DNA from 2 places in the Bacillus sp. SORGH_AS_0510 genome. Region 1 is predicted to be linked to the other one. Evidence: riboswitches for the same ligand, from Rfam matches in the RefSeq annotation. Region 1 holds a riboswitch; the other holds the start of a gene.
The links. A riboswitch is a leader RNA that binds a small molecule or an ion and turns the genes downstream of it on or off. The one in region 1 is predicted to bind FMN.
Positions count from the first base shown of each region.

Region 1 (9,526 bases):
AAAATAAACTCCATGGGGGGATTAATAATGGATAAAGACGTTAAAATTTTAGTAGTTGATGATGAAGAAAGAATTCGCCGCTTATTAAAAATGTATCTTGAGCGTGAAGATTATACAATAGATGAAGCTGAGGATGGAAATGAGGCTTTGACCAAGGCTCTTACAAACGATTATGATGTCATTCTGCTAGATTTAATGATGCCTGGTAAGGATGGAATCGAAGTCTGCCGGGAATTGAGGGAGAAAAAGGCAACTCCTGTTATCATGCTGACAGCAAAAGGTGAGGAAATAAATCGTGTTCAAGGATTTGAAGTCGGCACAGATGATTATATTGTCAAACCCTTCAGCCCTAGGGAAGTAGTTCTGCGTGTAAAGGCCCTGCTTAGAAGATCATCACAAACGACATATCTTCAGACTGAAACCACAACAAAAGATGTCATTGTATTTCCGCACCTAACTATTGATAATGACGCTCACCGAGTCACTGCTGATGGTAAGGAAGTAAGCTTAACACCAAAGGAATATGAACTGCTTTACTATTTATCAAAAGCACCTGATAAGGTTTTTGACCGTGAACAATTACTTAAAGAAGTTTGGCACTACGAATTCTTTGGAGATCTACGTACTGTAGATACTCATGTAAAACGACTTCGAGAAAAATTAAGTAAAGTATCAGAGCAAGCAGCAAGAATGATTGTAACCGTTTGGGGAGTGGGCTACAAATTTGAGGTAGTTAATGAATGACCTTTTTACGAAGCGTAGTAGGTAAACTTTGGTTTACCATTCTTTTATTGGTCTCATTTGTTTTATTTATCTTAACCGTCATGCTCCTAGAATTTTTCCAAAACAACAACATTCATGAGACTAAAAGTAATCTTACGAATACGGCTGAGAAGATTGCACATGTTTTGGAAGAACATCCAAATGAGAAATTTCCACTTGGCTTGGAAATATCATGGGAAATTATTGATGATGTTACTAAAGTGGTCATTATAAAAAATGAAAATGAAATCTACTACTCTCCGAATACGGAAAATGAAAAAAAATTAACTTTGTCAGATATAAAAAGTGATAAAGAGTTAGTAAAGGTTTTTCAAAATAAATCAGTTGAAAAAGTTTCTGACCTTTCAATGAATAATGGAAAAAAGGAATCAAATTATTCAATAATTGGTGTTCCGTTGCATTTGCCGGGAGACAAACAAGGTGCTGTGTTTATTTATCAGTCACTTAGGGTAATGCAGGAAACAACTCGCTCGACAACAAAATTTATCTTGCTTGTCGCGGGAGTTGCTATCATATTAACAACCATATTTGCTTTTTTCCTTTCAACGAGAATAACAGCTCCATTAAGGAAAATGAGAGAAGCAGCTTTTGAAGTGGCGAGAGGAAAATTCGATACGAAGGTTCCCATCCTTACCCATGATGAAATTGGAGAACTGGCAACTGCCTTTAATCAAATGGGCAGACAATTAAAGTTTAATATGAATGCATTGAGTCAGGAGAAAGAGCAGCTTGCAAGTATTTTAAGTAGTATGGCTGATGGAGTTATTACTTTTAATCGGGACGGTACAATCTTGATAACGAATCCACCGGCTGACCGATTCCTTCAATATTGGTACTATGAAAAAGGCGGAATTCCGTCAGAGGTGGAAGCAATTCCATCCCAGGTAATGAACCTCTTCCAAAAAGCTGTGGATACTGAAAAGGAACAGGTGGGGGAAATCTCACTTCAAGGGCGTCATTGGGTTATTTTAGTGAGTCCGCTTTACAGTAACCAATTTATCCGTGGTGCCGTTGCTGTGTTAAGGGATATGACTGAGGAACGGCAGTTAGATAAGATGAGGAAAGACTTTATTGCTAACGTCTCTCATGAACTTAGAACGCCTATTTCTATGTTGCAAGGGTATAGTGAAGCAATAGTAGATGATATTGCAGAGTCTCAAGAAGAGAAAAAAGAAATGGCGAAGGTCATTTATGATGAATCGTTAAGAATGGGGCGCCTTGTTAACGAACTGCTTGATCTTGCGCGAATGGAAGCAGGACACCTTCAATTAACAATGGAAGAAGTGGAACTTTCTTCTTTTATCAATCGCATTATCCATAAATTCCAAGGCTTAGCAAAGGATAATGAAATTCAACTGATGGTAGAAATAGTTGAGGGTATTTCCACTGTATCATTTGACCCTGATAGAATTGAACAGGTCTTAACCAATTTAATTGATAATGCCATTAGGCATACCCCTAGAGGCGGTTTAGTTAAATTAAATGTTTCAAATGATGATCATGCAATAAAAATAGAAGTTAAAGATTCTGGGTCTGGAATTCCAGAAGAAGATTTACCATTTGTTTTTGAACGTTTTTATAAAGCAGATAAAGCGAGAACAAGAGGAAGAGCTGGAACCGGTCTTGGCTTAGCTATTGCAAAAAATATTATTGATGCCCATCGCGGGCATATCTCCGTCCAAAGTAAAATCGGTATAGGAACGACATTTTCCTTCCTAATTCCTCGAAAAAAGTAAGATTTCCAAATATCTTGCCGATTCTTCTTGATTCACGAGAAACATTACAGAGGCAAGAAGGTGAGTTGCTATTTTATGGAAAGCCCATTCGATTTGGATGGGCTTTTTTTATCAAATTGAATTTGATAAACAAATTATTATGGGGAATTACTTCCAGTAAATACCTTCCTTTTTGACAGAAAAAGGTCTATATTTAATAAAGAAGTAGCTGAATCTGGTATAGGGTGTAACCTTTTATACATATCTATCGACTATTATTAATGAACGGGGAGGGGAATTGATGGACTCCGTTTTCGATGAACTTTATCAAAAATATCATCATGACGTTTTTCAATTTCTATTTTATATGGTCAGAAATAAAGAACACGCAGAAGATCTTGTCCAAGAAGTCTATATTCGGGTATTTAAGTCTTATGATCGTTTTGAAGGAAAGAGTAGTGAAAAGACGTGGCTGTATTCGATTGCAAGAAACGTTGCTATCGACTTTTTTCGTAAACAAAAAGGCTGGAAGGAAAGAATACTAGAAAAATTTGATTGGTCAACCAATCAAGTGAAGGATGAGTATCCTATTCCAGAAGAAATGACTGTACAGCGTGAAGAAATTAAATGGGTGTACAGATGCCTGCAATACTGCACTATGGACCAAAGGGCAGTCATTATTTTACGCTATTTACAGGATTTATCTATCACAGAAACGGCCCAGGCATTGGGTTGGACCGAAAGTAAGGTAAAAACAACACAACACCGCTCCTTAAAGATTTTAAAAAGGCATATGGAAATGTTTTATGAAAAGGAGGGATTGTCTAGTGAAAAAGTCAGAGTGGAGCGATAGAGAAATTGAAGAGCTTTTGATGCAAATGCCTAAAATAAAGGACCATCGGAATCCTCGTGACATTTATCAAAATATTTCTCTAAAAAAGCGGAGAACGAAGACATGGGTGTTGCCAAGTTTGGCTACTGCAGCTGCAATACTACTTTTTTTCATTTTGGTCCCTAAATTAATGGTGGGTACAAATTCCTCTTCTGATAAACAAGTGGGAATGTCGAAAATAGAATCAGAGCAAAAGGATTCTGCTCAAAAGGATCATTCTACCGTTGCCTTAAAAAAAGAGGAATCTTCTCCAAATGAAAAGTCCATGTCAGGAACGGCTAAAAACGAAGTCATGTCAGCAAGTGCTGATAAAACAGCGATCTATACTGAAGATGTGGGAACCGGAAAGGTATTGACCTACTGGATTCCGGATCAACAAGCTCAAATCCTCATTCCTATTTCTACAGTAGTAGAGGCATCTAATAACAAATCATGGCTGACGATTTTTAATGAAAAAATGGCAAACTTAAATGAGGAAGAATGGGGTCTTACCGACTACTATCCTTTAAATATAACGATGAGTCTAAATTCGGATAATTCAACACTTCAAGTGGATCTTCCAGCTAATCATCAATACGGACAAGGATCAACCAATGAAACAAGTTTTATCAATGTAATCAATAAAGATATTTCGTCAAACAGCGATATTAAAAAAGTAAAATTTTCAACGAACGGTGAACCAGGAATTGAGTTGGGGAATTATGGGGTTAAAACAGAACTCAATATAAGTGCAGGTAAGAATCATGCCTTTTTCTTTTACTATCCAGAAGGAAGTAAAATTCCTTTCTTAACACCTTCGATCACAACGTATTCTGATATTAATACGGCTTTTGAAGCTATGAAGGCGGATCAAGCAGATTTGGGATTAACGGCTTCGCTTCCATCATTATTACCGATAAGTGATGTTTCTATTATGGATAAAACCTTAGTTGTATCATTTAAAGGGAATACAGTTCTGCAGGATAACCAAGAGACTGTCTATGCATTTGAGGCATTATTGTTAACTGCAAAGGATTTTGGGTTAGAAAAAGTTTTGGTTAAGGACTCATCACTAAAAGCACTAGGGCCATTTGATTTAACAAAAGAAAACCAGGTGCCGTTAGCACCAAATATGCGTGTATTACAATAAAGAAAAATCAACCACTTTTTGGTTGATTTTTTTTGTATAAAATTTCGGATTCCTCCATATTATAACAAGTATGTGTAATTACCTCTTCAAAAGCAATATGGTCTAAATACAATGGTTATTACATATTGTTGAGCAGAGGATCAGTTTAAGGAGGAAATGTAAGGAATGCGTGACTACATAAAAAGGTTTCTTATTGCCATAATTATGGGGCTATGTGTCAGTTTATTGTTTTTAGGTGGAAGGCATACTGAGGCAGCAGGTGCACCTGAAACAACTGGAGCAAAGGAGCACTGGATTTGGCCTTCTGATGGAGTAATATCCGATACGTATGGTACACGAAAGGGAAAACATAAAGGAATAGATATTGCTGGAAAAGTGGGTACCCCAATTCTCTCCGTTGAGGATGGGGTGGTTGTAAAATCCTATTTTTCTACTACATATGGTAATGTAGTTTTTATTAAACACCCAAGTAACTTTGTTACCGTTTATGCCCATCTTAACAATAGAAATGTGATAGCTGGTCAAAAGATTAAGCAGGGTCAAATAATCGGCAGAATGGGGAAAACAGGACAAGCTACAGGTCCTCACCTTCATTTTGAAACACACGAAATAGAATGGAGATATGACAAGAAATTTGCACTGGACCCGGAAGTTCTCCTAGGAAAAGCGGATGTTGGTGAATCGGTGCAAGCCGGGGTAGCTAGTATAGGTGATGTTTTAGAGGTGAGTTCACATTACCATCCAACTTCTGGACAGAAAAATAATGATACTTATATCGTTAAACAAGGTGATACCCTGTTTTCGATATCTAAGGAAAGGAATACATCAGTAGAAAAAATAAAAGAATTAAATCAGTTAACAACAGATTTGATACGACCTAAACAAGTATTAATTATTCAATAACTTAATTAGGCTGACTCAAACCAAAAGATTCATTTGAGCCAGCCTTTTTTTAATTATGTTACAAAAATACTAAATAAGAATCCTTTTACTTAACAAATGCTTCTTCCTCCTTTATAATTAAATTTGTAATTTAATATCGATCTATCTTCGGGGCAGGGTGAAATTCCCGATCGGCGGTATTGAGCAATTGCTCTAAGCCCGCGAGCCTTTATAGGCAGGATTTGGTGCGAGTCCAAAGCCGACAGTATAGTCTGGATGGGAGAAGATGGAGGTTCTGCGGACGTTCAAAAAATATACATTCATTGGACGTTTATTAAGCGTGCCTTTGTAAATCTCCCTCAAGTAAATAAACTTGAGGGTGTTTTTATTTCTTGAGGTCGTCTCTTTGCTGAACCTCTCTTCCTAACGTGATGGATCAAAAAGGAGAGAGGAAGATGGTAAAAATGAAGAAAACAAAGAAAATTAATGTAAAGGCGTATGTTTCAATTGGGATGTTAAGTAGTATAGCTTACTTGTTAATGCTATTAAATTTCCCATTACCGCTATTTCCAAACTTTTTATTTGTTGATTTCAGTGATATTCCTGCCTTGATTGCAGCGTTAATATTTGGGCCGGTTGCGGGAATATTAGTTGAGTTATTTAAAAACGTTCTTAATTATCTTGCGACGGGAAGCCAAACAGGAATTCCTGTTGGTCATATTGCTAATTTCCTAGCGGGAATTGTGTTTGTTTTACCAACCTACTATGTATATAACAGACTAAAAACGAAAAAGGGTATGACATTAGCACTTATCGCGGGCACTGTAATAATGGCTGTTGTGATGAGTATCTTAAATTATGTAATTATTTTACCCGCCTATACTGTCCTAATGGGATTCCCTGATATGCGTAATCTAGTAGTACCTGCTATACTTCCTTTTAATTTATTAAAAGGTATTATGATGTCGTTTATCTTTATGTTATTGTTTGTCAGAATGCAGGCATGGATTAATAAATTTTCTGTCATTAAAGGTGCATAATAAAAAACAAAGGTCCTGTTTAGGACCTTTGTTTTTTATTATTATTCCGAAAGGAAAACCCCTCCGATGTGGGAGGGGTAGTAGCTTAAGAATATCTTTTTAGCAAAATTTATTCAAATTTAGTTGGATTACCGTCAAATGGTTCTTCTGCAACTTTAATTGAATCTGTTGGGCAACCTTCGAATGCATCCATCATATCATCGATGAGTACATCTGGAATCTCAACGATACCTTCGTTATCATCAAGAGTTACAAATGCAATGCCTTCATCATCATAATCATAGATATCAGGTGCTGCTGCGCCACATGCACCACAAGCGATACATGTTTCCTTGTCAACAATAGTGTACTTTGCCATGAAAAAAACCTCCCAGTAAATTAACAAAAATATTCTTGCTGATTTCCATTATAATTGGAAACGCATTACTCATATCTATTGTAAAACTGTATGGTCAACTTTTCAATAGAAAAATGCTATTACAGCTTTGCATAGTTTAGGCGAAATTCTTAAACTTACTCATTTTTCAGCAACATGATCCAACATTTCGTGATAAAATAAAAATAGAAAAAATGGGTAATTTGTCGAATAATACAAGAAAAAGTGGTGGGGTGGAATGAATCAGTTAGAATCCATTATTCTACATTGCTTAAGGCAGTTAAATAGAGAACGGACAGTTTATTCCATCTTTCATTTGCTTAATGGAAAAAAGTCCTCACAAACGATACAAGATGCTCATTTATTTTCTTTAAAAAACTTTTTTGGTGTATATGAATCACTGTCTAGAGACCATTTTGAAGAAGAACTTAAATTTTTGGTTAACGAGAACAAGATCTTTATTTGTGGTGACCAGCGCTATTGCTTGACCACTGAAGGTGAGACGCTTCTAAGGAACAACCCTCCACCTTCATTTATGGATGGGTGGAATTATCAGTCGTTCACTAATTTGTTTTGGGAAAGACTTTCTTTATTTATTCAGGTTACATCTAATTTTGTATATGGTGAGACAAAATATACTCCCATACAAAAAAATAAAGACGTTCACCAATGGTTGAAAACGATTGTCAGGGAGATTAATGTGCCTAAGCAAGAAATGGGGAACGCTGTATTTTCTGAATTAGTCCATTGCTTTGAAAATAGTAAGGAAGTGGACCCGGCAATTTTAGTTTTTCGGTTAACAGGTTTTCAACAAATTGGTTTAACTCAACAACAGGCTGCAAAAAAGTTAAATATGGAAATACATGATTACCACATTCGATTTATTCATGTACTACATTACTTAATTCATAAGGTTAACCAAGATTCAGATCAATTAAGGATCTTACCATTGCTGATAAGAGACTTTAAGCATATAGATGAATTAACTCTTTCATCTAGGAAAACATGGAATCTTTTAGCACAGGGATATTCTCCTGAGCAAATCGCAGCTCTTAGACATTTAAAATTAAGTACAATTGAAGATCATTTTGTTGAATTTGCTTTACATGTTAAGGATTTTTCTATTGATTCATACGTAAGCAAAGAGCTGCAGGATGAGATTTTGTTCATTTCTAGAAAAGAAGATACGAGACAATTAAAGTTGATCAGGGACAAGATAAGAATAGCTTCATACTTTCAAATAAGATTAGTTTTAGCGAAATTTGGTGGTGAATCATGGAACTAGAGATTCTCTTGAAAAAATATTTTGGATATACTTCGTTTAAAACGGGTCAAAAAGAAGTTATTACATCTTTACTTGAAGGAAAGCACACCTTGGCCATGCTGCCAACAGGAACGGGAAAATCATTGTGTTACCAGTTGCCAGGTTATATTTTAAAAGGTCAGATCTTGATCATTTCTCCTCTGCTATCTCTAATGCAGGATCAAGTGGAGCAAATGAATCGGTTCGGTGAAAAAAGGGTTGTAGCCTTGAATTCGTTTCTTCCTATAGAAGAGAGAAACAAGGCAATACATCAGTTGAACAAATTTAAATTTATTTTTATTTCCCCAGAGATGCTGGGGATTTCAAATATACTAGGAAGGCTTCAACAACTTACTATTTCATTATTCGTGGTGGATGAGGCTCATTGTATATCGCAGTGGGGGTACGATTTTCGACCAGATTACTCCAAGCTTGGAGAGATACGCCATAGGTTAGGCAACCCTTTAACGTTAGCACTTACAGCGACTGCTACGAAGAAGGTGCGAGAAGATATTATTTCTTCATTAGCGTTAGACGAAGTCAATAAAATTGTATCAACCATTGATCGACCAAATATTGCATTCTATGTTGAAGAATTAGCTGACTATCGTGAAAAGCAGAAAAGAATTGTTGACCTTGTATCTAAATTGCAAAAACCTGGAATTATTTATTTTTCAAGTAAAAAAGCTGCCGAACAAATGGCATCTATACTTGGCGAAAAAGGTATCTGCCAGGCTATGGCCTATCATGGGGGATTGGAACAAAACACTAGAATTCTAATCCAACAACAATTTATTCATGGTCAACTTGATGTGATATGTGCAACAAGTGCCTTTGGAATGGGCGTAAACAAGGAAAATATTCGTTTTATCATTCATTACCACATGCCAATGCAAATGGAGTCATATCTTCAGGAGATTGGAAGAGCAGGACGTGATGGCGGCTCCAGTATTGCGATTCTGCTATACTCACCGGGCGATGAACAGCTACCTATCCAGCTATCAGAGGGAGAACTCCCTTCCCCCCAACAAATTGATTGGTTATTTCAGCAAGTTCAAACCGGACATAGTGACAAACTCGAATTAAACGAGAACTTGAGAGATTTTGGCGGCTTTTCTGAGATTCAGTGGCGAATAGTAGAGGAGTTTGTTAATCAGCCAAACCATCAGAATTTAAGCAAAGAGTCTTTACGTGAAAGAATGAAAGAGTTTGTTAATGAAAGGTTAACGGTTAAAAAAACGAATATATTTCAAATGAAGAAATGGATTGCATCGATATCATGTAGACGTGAAATGGTCATGCAATATTTTGATGAAATAATGACAACTGAGGTTTCCTTATGTTGTGACAGGTGTGGGCTTAATCTAGACCCTTACGAAATAACCCATAAACCATCGCTACAGGTA
Region 1 covers NZ_JAUTAU010000001.1:2,046,035-2,055,560, forward strand. Annotated here, with positions in the region: gene QE429_RS10430 (response regulator transcription factor) at 28-744, shown strand; gene QE429_RS10435 (ATP-binding protein) at 741-2,519, shown strand; gene sigX (RNA polymerase sigma factor SigX) at 2,800-3,351, shown strand; gene QE429_RS10445 (hypothetical protein) at 3,326-4,519, shown strand; gene QE429_RS10450 (peptidoglycan DD-metalloendopeptidase family protein) at 4,685-5,422, shown strand; FMN riboswitch at 5,562-5,693, shown strand; gene QE429_RS10455 (ECF transporter S component) at 5,857-6,441, shown strand; gene QE429_RS10460 (ferredoxin) at 6,551-6,799, opposite strand; gene QE429_RS10465 (YpbB family protein) at 7,056-8,102, shown strand; gene QE429_RS10470 (RecQ family ATP-dependent DNA helicase) at 8,093-9,526, shown strand, end outside.

Region 2 (9,526 bases), 1.1 Mb from region 1:
CGCCGCCTCGGTATGTCCAGTTCGGCGGAGCACCCCACCTTTTTTGGCAATAAGAGGGAAGATATGCCCGGGTCTTTTAAAATCACTTGGTTTAGCTTCAGGATCAAGCATACTTAAGACGGTTGCTGACCGTTCATAAGCAGAAATTCCTGTCGTTGAAAACTTATGGTCAATACTTACCGTAAAGGCCGTTCCATGTGGATCCGTATTCTTTGAAACCATTGGAAATAAATCGAGCTTCTGTGCTAACCCTTCCTCAACCGGTACACAAACAAGACCTCTACCGTGAGTAACCATTAAGTTAATAACAGAGGGTGTCGTTTTTTCAGCAAGGGCAATAAAATCCCCTTCATTTTCACGATCCTCGTCATCACAAACAATGATAACTTTTCCCTCTTTTAAATCGGATAGTGCTTCCTCTATTGTATTAAACATACCACTCACTCCTTTTCATCCGTTTAAAAACGTACATGATGGCTTACTTGAAGCCGTTATCTTCTAAGAAGCTTGCTGTTATACCTTTTTGACTCTTTGTTTTAGTATGATTGTTTGAGAGGTTTGTTAAAAAGTGTCCGACATATTTACCTATCATATCGCATTCTAGGTTCACGATATCGCCAGGTCCTTTTATTCCTAAAACAGTTTCAGATAACGTATGAGGAATTAAGGATAAAGTAAAGCTATTCTCGGTTACAGCAAATACAGTTAAGCTTGTCCCATCTACAGCAACCGATCCCTTTAATATGATATATCTAAGTAAGTCGGGATCTGCTTCAATTTCATAATAAACCGCATTTTTGACTGTCTGTTTGCTTTTTATTACCCCTGTTCCATCAATGTGTCCAGAAACAAAGTGCCCTCCAAACCTTCCACCAGCAGCCATGGCTCTTTCTAAATTCACCTTTGATCCTCGTTTTATCGCATTTAGACTGGTTGCTTTTACAGTTTCAGGCATCACATCAACTGTAAATTGTTTAAATGAAAAAGAAGTAACGGTAAGACAAACGCCGTTGACAGCAATGCTGTCTCCCAGATGGACATCTTCAAGAACTTTTTTCGCTTCAATCGTTAAAACAAACGATTCTCCCGTTCTCTGAATATTGGCTATACTGCCTATTTCTTCAATAATACCGGTAAACATAATCATTCTTCTCCTTGCATAGGTTCTGCAATAATCCTTAAATCATTGCCAATCCTATCTACTTGTCTAATATTCAATGAAACGGCTTGAGCTATTTTTTCTATTCCCTGGCCTCCAAATAATGTCGGTGCCCCTTTTCCTCCAATTAATTTTGGTGCAATATAGGTAATTACTTGCTGAAAAGCTTTTTCCTTTAAAAAGCTTCCATGTACTTCTGAACCACCCTCAACAAAAAGCGAGGTAATCCCTTTCTTCCCAAGAACCACAAGTAATTCTTTAATGGAAATCGTGCTTGTTTTCATGTGAATGATTTCAACGCCATATTCCTTAAAACGCTCTACCTTTTCTGAGTCAACATCACTTCCAGTAACAATCCAAGTCGGGGCTTCTTGGTCAGTTATCACCTTTGCCTGGTGGGGGGTCCTAAGATATGTATCAAGGATAATACGAACAGGATTTTTGCCACCAGATGGAATTCTTGTTGTTAAGGACGGATTGTCCTTCATTATCGTATTAACTCCAACTAGAATACCATCATGCTGATGGCGAAACTGATGGACATCTGCTCGTGCTTGCTCACCAGTAATCCACATACTTTCACCAGCGACAGTTGCCGTCTTTCCATCCAAACTTGAGGCCGTTTTTAATGTCACATAAGGTAGTCTTGTTTGAATGTTGTAGAAAAAAATTTTATTTAGTTCACGGGCTTCCTCTTGAAGTAAACCCACGTCCACTTCAATTCCAGCCTTTTTCATTCTTTCAATCCCTGTTCCCACCACTTGAGGATTGGGATCAGTCGTTGCAACAAATACTTTTTTTACGCCAGACCTAATAACCAAGTCAGAGCAAGGTGGAGTCTTACCAAAATGACTGCATGGCTCAAGTGTTACATACAAAGTAGCATCCTTTGCCTTTTCACCAGCCATTTGAATGGCATGTACCTCCGCATGTGGTTCACCTGCTTTTAAATGGGCCCCCAAGCCAATCAGTTGCCCGTCTTTCACCAATACCGCACCGACAACTGGATTTGGCGTGGTTTGGCCTAATGCTCCTCTTGCAAGATCAAGTGCTAAATTCATATAAAATTTATCATCCATCCTATCCTCTCCTTTATTAAGGAATAAAAAAGGCCCTGAAGAAACACTGTTCTTCAGGGCCAAAAAAGACAATAGGAAATAAAAGCTTAAAAATAGGTATACTTCACCCTACCCATAAACCTCGTTTTTCCTTCTCCCATCCAGACTTTAACTGTCGGCCCTGGAGTTTCACCAGATCCACCGTTTATCCAAGCGGATAACCGGGTCACGGACTAAGAAGCATGGCTTCATCACCGCCGGTTAGGAATTTCACCTGACCCCGAAGGAATTATTTAGCTATATTAAATGTTATTATACTTAATTCATCGAGTAAAGGAAAATGTCCCTAAAATTAAAAAAGGCCCTATACAAGGGCAAGATTTAATCTCTATAAATCTTAACAGGTAAATAAATCTCAAAATGAAGATCACCTGCTGCATTTTGATGTTTATATTCTTCCTTATAGATTTCCAGGCTTAATGCATGATGGTCCTGTTCATATCCATATTCTTTCATCCAATTTAACAAGCGGTGATACGTATTTTCTACTTCTTCTGGCTTTCCATAATGGGTAGTAAATACATAATTTTTGCTAGGAATCGTAAAGCCAATCATTCCTTCTGGGATTGCATCCAGCTTCTCTACTGGGGTAGTGACGTAATATGTAAATTCTGTTTCCCTGCTATGAAACGGTGCAATGAGAACCGGGTCTTTTGTCTGATAGGGTACCTCCTGCAGCCGTGCTTCCATTTTGTTAAAAAGACTTGGAATGGTACTTGTTTCTGAATATGTACCCGTCCAAGATATTCCCACTACTTTCATCTCTTCTTTTTCAATTACTTGGATACCCAAGCTAATCCCCCCTTTTGTTCCATCATATTTCTATTATTCTAAGAATATCCCTTAAAGTCCTGCAAAATATTTCGACTACGGAGATATTTTTTTGAAAAAATAATAAACAACCATAACAACTGGCTGTTTTAGGAGGATTATTATTTTAAGATACTTGATGAGATATCAAAAGCATTCCAGAGAAAAGCAGCATAGAGTGCTGAAAGAATCCAAGCTAGAAGTGGTTTATAATAATGAATCGCAAGCACAGAAAACATGACAAAGCTAAAAAAAGCAGACCAACCTAAATTCCATCCATTTTTATGGACAAGCGCACCTAACTTTAAATCAGCATACTCATTAATGGTATATATAATTGTCCAAAGCAAGATATTGGCAATTTTCTTCTTAAAAGACTTTGACATATGGCCGAGGAAAATGCTAATTGTCACTGGATACTTTATTAACATGACCAAAAAAGCAATATGGGTATGTTTAGCCCATCCCTTATCACTTCCTACAGGCACATATTCCCACATACTATGCTTGTAGAATAAATATTGATAGACTAAATCACCCACCATTAAAAAGAGAAAGGTGGGATAAAACGCTTTCCAGTTTTTCCAATCTCCCCATTTTATTGCTGAAAAAATATAAAGGACCCCATATAATACGTTCAGATTCACCCGGATGCTCCTTCGCCTTTTAATAATACCTATTGTTTCCAATTCATTGTTAAATTATCAAAAGTAAAAGGGGATGTCACTTTCTTTCTAACATCCAAAATGGCTACGAGCTGCTGGTAGGCTGTTCGTTTATAATATCCACGTTCAATTGAAGGTGTATAAAAGGTTCCATACAGCTTTTTTTCTAAAAAATCATAATAAAATGACCCTACTTCCAAAGTTCTTACCGCTTTGTTTGTACTCCCAGTAACTACCGCCAATTCTTCGCTTCTCTCCTTAGCAATCAATTGGTGATGATTATTTACAATTGAAGCAATTTCTGCAATCACTTCTTGTGATTTTTCATAGGCAATTCCTCTGGTTGTAATGGCTAATGTATACGGTTCATTTGCAAATACAATAGCAGCATCATTATAAATTAAATTCATTGGAATCATTCCAACTTTATGGGCAACAGGCACGTCCTTAATTCCGTTTGGAATCGTAGAGTTATAAACCGTATGTTCAAGGTATTCGATAAGCTTCTTCCCATTTACGCTTTGATTTGAATAGCGATACAGTTCCCCTGTGTATAAAGTTAAATCGTCAGCAGAAGTGAGATTTCTTCCTCCTGGATAGGCGTTGACTGCCCCAAGGCTTTTTAAAAATGCGACAAACTGATTGGGTCCTACCCGCTCTTTCAACATAATGAAAGCGATATTATCACTATAGATCAAAGCTTTTTCAACTAATTCGCCAATTGTATAGACCGTCCCCACCTTGTCATTTTGGATGACACCGCTTCCTCCAGAATAATGCCGGCTTTGATAAGTTAATGGTTCGTTTAAATCAAGCTTCCCCTCATCAGCAAGTTGCATTATGTATAACGCTAGCGGTAGCTTAATTGTGCTAGCAGCAGGAACTTGTGTCTCACTATTTAAAGAATAACTTTCATTTGTCACGAGATTTTTATAACGGAGTGTCACTTTCCCTTGATATGGTTTTATGTATTCGGCCAGGTCTGCTTGAAGGTTATTAAATTCTTGAGTATGTTCGGCTTTTACTGTACCATTCAAGCCTACTTGTGTTAGTAAAATGAAAAATATTAAAGCGATGGCAATCTTTTTCACTGTTTCCCCTCCTAGTAACTAAGTACTAGTTTAATAGAAAAAAGAGGGAATTTTTGTCGAAATTTGCAGAAAATATAAGATTTTTGTAATACTTTTTATTGATGTAGTTTTATAATATGCTTTGTTAAACGTGCCTGTTGATTTCCGCTCCAGGCACGAGCGGTTCGTGGGTGTTTCGGCGAGCCTCCTCGACGCAAGCGTCTGCGGGGTTCCCCCTGAACCATACTCCCACAGGAGTCTTCGTGCCTTCCTCTCCAATCAACAGGATGTATAAATCAACACTGTTCTTTAACAAAGTCTTTTAATAAAAAGCTTCTCCCAGAGTTTCCATGGGATAAATTTTCTTAACATGAGAGTTGGCCTTACGCCTTTTCCAATTGGATATCTTAAATTCGGCCTCTCGTCTAAAGCTATTCTGGCTATTTTCTCTGCCACATCTTTTGGGTTGCCAAACTGCCCTTCACCTGAAGAAATGTAGTCTTCGATTCTCTTCATATAGTTAAAATAAGGAGAATCTGTTTGTAAGGAAAGTGTGGTAACTTGTTTGCCTGTGGTCCAAATACTGGTCTTATAGGAACCTGGTTCAATTAAGGCGACAGATATCCCAAAAGGGGATAATTCTAATCGTAAGCTTTCGCTCCACCCCTCCAAAGCGTGCTTGGAAGCAACATATGGCGATAGGCCCGGAAACGCTATTCTCCGGCTTATACTGCTAACATTAATGATTTTCCCTTTCTTTTGTCTACGCATGAATGGAATAACAGTCTTTGTTACTGCAATGACACCAAAGAAATTCGTATCGAATTGTTTTCGGTACTCTTCCATTGTTATTTCCTCAACAAACCCTGCTCCAGCAAAGCCTGCATTGTTTACTAGAACATCTACCCGGCCAATACTTTTAATCAGTGCAGCTAATCGTTCAACGGAAGACCCCGAGGTAACATCCAGTTCATGTATAATCAAATTCGATTGTATTGTAAGTCTTTGGGCCTGATTTAGAAGCTCATCTGCTTTTGCTTTATTCCTCATTGTCGCGATTACTTGAAAGCCTGCTTTTGCTAACTCTAATGTTGTTAATAGACCAAAACCACTTGAAGCCCCAGTGACAATTGCAATTGGTTGATTCATTTTTTATGTTTCCTCCGTATTTTACTATTTACATGGCTCTGTTAAACATGCCTGTTTGATTTCCGCTCCAGGCACGAGCGGCTCGTGGGTGTTTGGGCGAGCCTCCTCGACGCAAGCGTCTGCGGGGTCTCTCCTGAACCATACTCCCACAGGAGTCTTCGTGCCTTCCGCTCCAATCAACAGGATGTATAAATCAACACTGTTCTTTAACACAGCCATTTACATAATAACATGAAAAAAGGCTGCTCAACTTTTGAACAGCCTTTTACTAGTCTTATTGTTTTATTTTATACTCCCTGAGGAATAGCTAATTTCAAGCCTTTTGCAATTCGCTCGCCATACTCTTGGTCTGCTTTATAGAAATGCTGAATTTGGCGGAGTTTAATATCATCTCTTTCCACCGGCTTCATAGCACCAACAATGTTTTCTACGAGGCGTGTTCTTTCTTCTTCAGACATCAAACGGTATAGGTCACCGGCCTGTGTGTAGTGATCATTATGATCATAAGCTACTTGCTCAGCTGCCCCTGACACCTGGAATGGAGTTTGCTTATGTTCTGGCGCTTCTTTTGGTCCGCCAAAACTGTTTGGCTCGTAATAAACAGTACCGCCGCCATTGTTATCAAATCGCATCGCCCCGTCACGTTGATAGTTGTTCACTTCTACCTTTGGACGATTAATTGGTAGTAAGTTATGGTTTGGACCTACACGATAGCGATGGGCATCAGAATAAGCAAAAATACGACCTTGAAGCATTTTATCAGGTGAAGCTTCGATTCCCGGTACCATTGTTCCAGGTGAGAATGTAGCTTGCTCTACTTCGGCAAAATAGTTCTCTGGGTTGCGATTGAGAACCATACGGCCAACCTCAATTAGTGGATAGTCTTTGTGGGACCATACTTTTGTTACATCAAATGGATCAAAGCGATACGTATTCGCATCTTCAAATGGCATAATTTGAACTTGAAGTCTCCACGCAGGGAAATCCCCGTTTTCTATAGCATTATATAAGTCTTCAGTATGGTAATCTGGATTGTCTCCAGCTAGTTTTGCCGCAACATCAGGAGACATGTTTTTAACACCTTGCTCTGTTTTGAAGTGATATTTTACCCAAACAGCTTCTCCCTCATGGTTTACCCACTTAAAGGTATGGCTTCCATACCCATTCATATGGCGTAGAGTAGCCGGCAATCCACGGTCACCCATTAAATAAGTTACTTGGTGCAGGGATTCTGGAGATAAGGACCAAAAGTCCCAGATCGCATTAGGATTTTTCAAATGTGTTTTAGGGTCTCTTTTTTGTGTATGGATGAAATCAGGGAATTTAATCGCATCACGAATAAAGAAAATGGGTGTATTGTTTCCTACTAAATCATAGTTTCCTTCTTCTGTATAAAATTTCACAGCAAAACCGCGTGGATCACGAACCGTATCAGCTGAACCTAATTCGCCGGCTACCGTTGAGAATCGAATAAACATTGGTGTTTTTTTTCCGACACCAATAAATAATTTTGCTTTTGTGTATTTTGACATATCGTTGGTTACTTCAAAATAGCCATGTGCCCCTGCCCCTTTTGCATGAACCACACGCTCAGGTACCCGCTCACGGTTAAAATGCGCTAATTTTTCTAGTAAATGTACGTCTTGAATTAATGTTGGGCCGCGTGAGCCTGCAGTCATTGAATTTTGATTATCACCGACTGGGGCCCCATTACCTGTAGTCAAATTCTTGTTAACATTACTCATGTAATCACCTCGTAAACTATTTTTTAGCTTAACTAGATTATAATATAAATTTTATTATAATCAATACTAAATTATAATTATTATAAATTAGTACTGATTATCAATTAGGTGACATGTACCCACTATTACATAGGTATTAAAAATATAGGACGTTATTCCAAAATTAAGAAATATCGCCCTAAAAAATTTTATTTCAATTGTGAGGATTCATTATTAATATAGAAAAAAATAGATTATACTGTAGGTAACGTACATTTTAGGAGGATTTCTTTATGAGTGAAATAAATCAAACAGAGGATTCAAAAAAGAAGATTAGTTTGCAAGAGGCAATGAAGCAGCAGCTTTTAAATAAGAAGAATAAAGCTACTTCTGGAAATTCCAATGTAAATGGCTCTTCAGCAACACAAAAAATGAGAAGTCAGCAAACAAAGAAGGTTAGCAATTCACGGAGAAAGATGGGTGTCTAACGGCCAATATCGAAAAGATATCCTTCCAGGATTAGCAGTTAAAATTGTCCTAAAAGCTGACCAAAGAAGTGGCAAACTAACTGCAGGTGTGGTTAAGGATATTTTGACCAATTCAAGTTTCCATCCCCATGGCATAAAAGTCAGGCTCACTGATGGACAAGTTGGACGAGTACAGGAGATTTCAAATATTTAATTTCAAAGTGAAAGCTTCTGCCCTTTTGGTGGAGGCTTTTTTCATAAAAAAAAACAGACTCCGTTTTGGAGTCTGTTTTTTTGGTGGGTCATTATGATTTACGAACGTTAACCGCTTGTGGTCCACGTTGTCCATTTTCGATTTCAAACGTAACCTCTTGACCTTCATCCAATGATTTGTAACCTTCACCTTGAATAGCAGAGAAATGTACGAATACGTCCTCTCCACCTTCACGCTCGATGAATCCAAATCCTTTTTCGCTGTTAAACCATTTTACCTTACCATGTTCCATTTCCTTTGTAGCCTCCTAGCATGTACCTTATACATGAAATTGCAATATACTTGCCTGATTATTTTTACCCACAAATTAAAACCTTATACTCAAATGTAAAAAAAATAAATTAAATTTTCACCCTTTAGATTACCCATTTATGGATGGCTTTTGCCACTCCATCTTCTTCATTTGTTGAGGTAATCCAGTCTGCCGACGCTTTAACAATTTCTTGAGCATTTCCCATTGCTACGCCGACCCCTGCTTCTTTGATCATCGCTAAATCATTCATACTGTCACCAACAGCCATTACATTCTTCATATCTATCCCTAAACGACTGCAAACCATTCTTAGTCCTTTTGCTTTATTAATCCCAACAGGATTTACCTCAATATTTTTCAGAGTTGAATTGCTTAGTTCGAATTCACCTTTCGCTTCAAGCTCCTGTTTAATTAGCTCTCTTGTAGTATCATCATCAATATTAAAACCAAATTTTAACCATTCTACACTATGTAGGTCCTCCGGCATTTCATTATGCCAGCTTCGATCCGTGCTTATCGCCCAAAATTTGGTTTGATGTTGTTTCGTTAGTTCCCACATCCATTGGATAAGTTCGGTATTCACTAGGTTTCTCTCCACTAACTGACGCTGATGGTCCCAAATTTCACTTCCATTTACCGTTACCAAATATGAAGTCAATTCAAGCGAATCAGCATGTTCTCTACTAGTACCAATGGAGCGACCAGTACTAAGAACAACGGCAATACCCTTTTCCTGTGCCTTTTTAATTGCTTGACGATTGGCCTCTGAGATCTCTCCTTTTTTATTTAAAAGAGTTCCATCCATATCAAGTGCGATAAGTTTAATTTCTACATCCT
Region 2 covers NZ_JAUTAU010000001.1:3,157,142-3,166,667, forward strand. Annotated here, with positions in the region: gene QE429_RS16220 (bifunctional 3,4-dihydroxy-2-butanone-4-phosphate synthase/GTP cyclohydrolase II) at 1-435, opposite strand, end outside; gene ribE (riboflavin synthase) at 479-1,141, opposite strand; gene ribD (bifunctional diaminohydroxyphosphoribosylaminopyrimidine deaminase/5-amino-6-(5-phosphoribosylamino)uracil reductase RibD) at 1,144-2,238, opposite strand; FMN riboswitch at 2,363-2,509, opposite strand; gene QE429_RS16235 (GyrI-like domain-containing protein) at 2,599-3,069, opposite strand; gene QE429_RS16240 (CBO0543 family protein) at 3,210-3,734, opposite strand; gene QE429_RS16245 (serine hydrolase) at 3,764-4,843, opposite strand; gene QE429_RS16250 (oxidoreductase) at 5,132-5,971, opposite strand; gene katA (catalase KatA) at 6,259-7,716, opposite strand; gene QE429_RS16260 (hypothetical protein) at 7,989-8,183, shown strand; gene QE429_RS16265 (YwbE family protein) at 8,176-8,376, shown strand; gene QE429_RS16270 (cold-shock protein) at 8,468-8,668, opposite strand; gene QE429_RS16275 (Cof-type HAD-IIB family hydrolase) at 8,793-9,526, opposite strand, start outside.
Region 2: another riboswitch for FMN. It lies ahead of ribD (bifunctional diaminohydroxyphosphoribosylaminopyrimidine deaminase/5-amino-6-(5-phosphoribosylamino)uracil reductase RibD); the one in region 1 lies ahead of QE429_RS10455 (ECF transporter S component).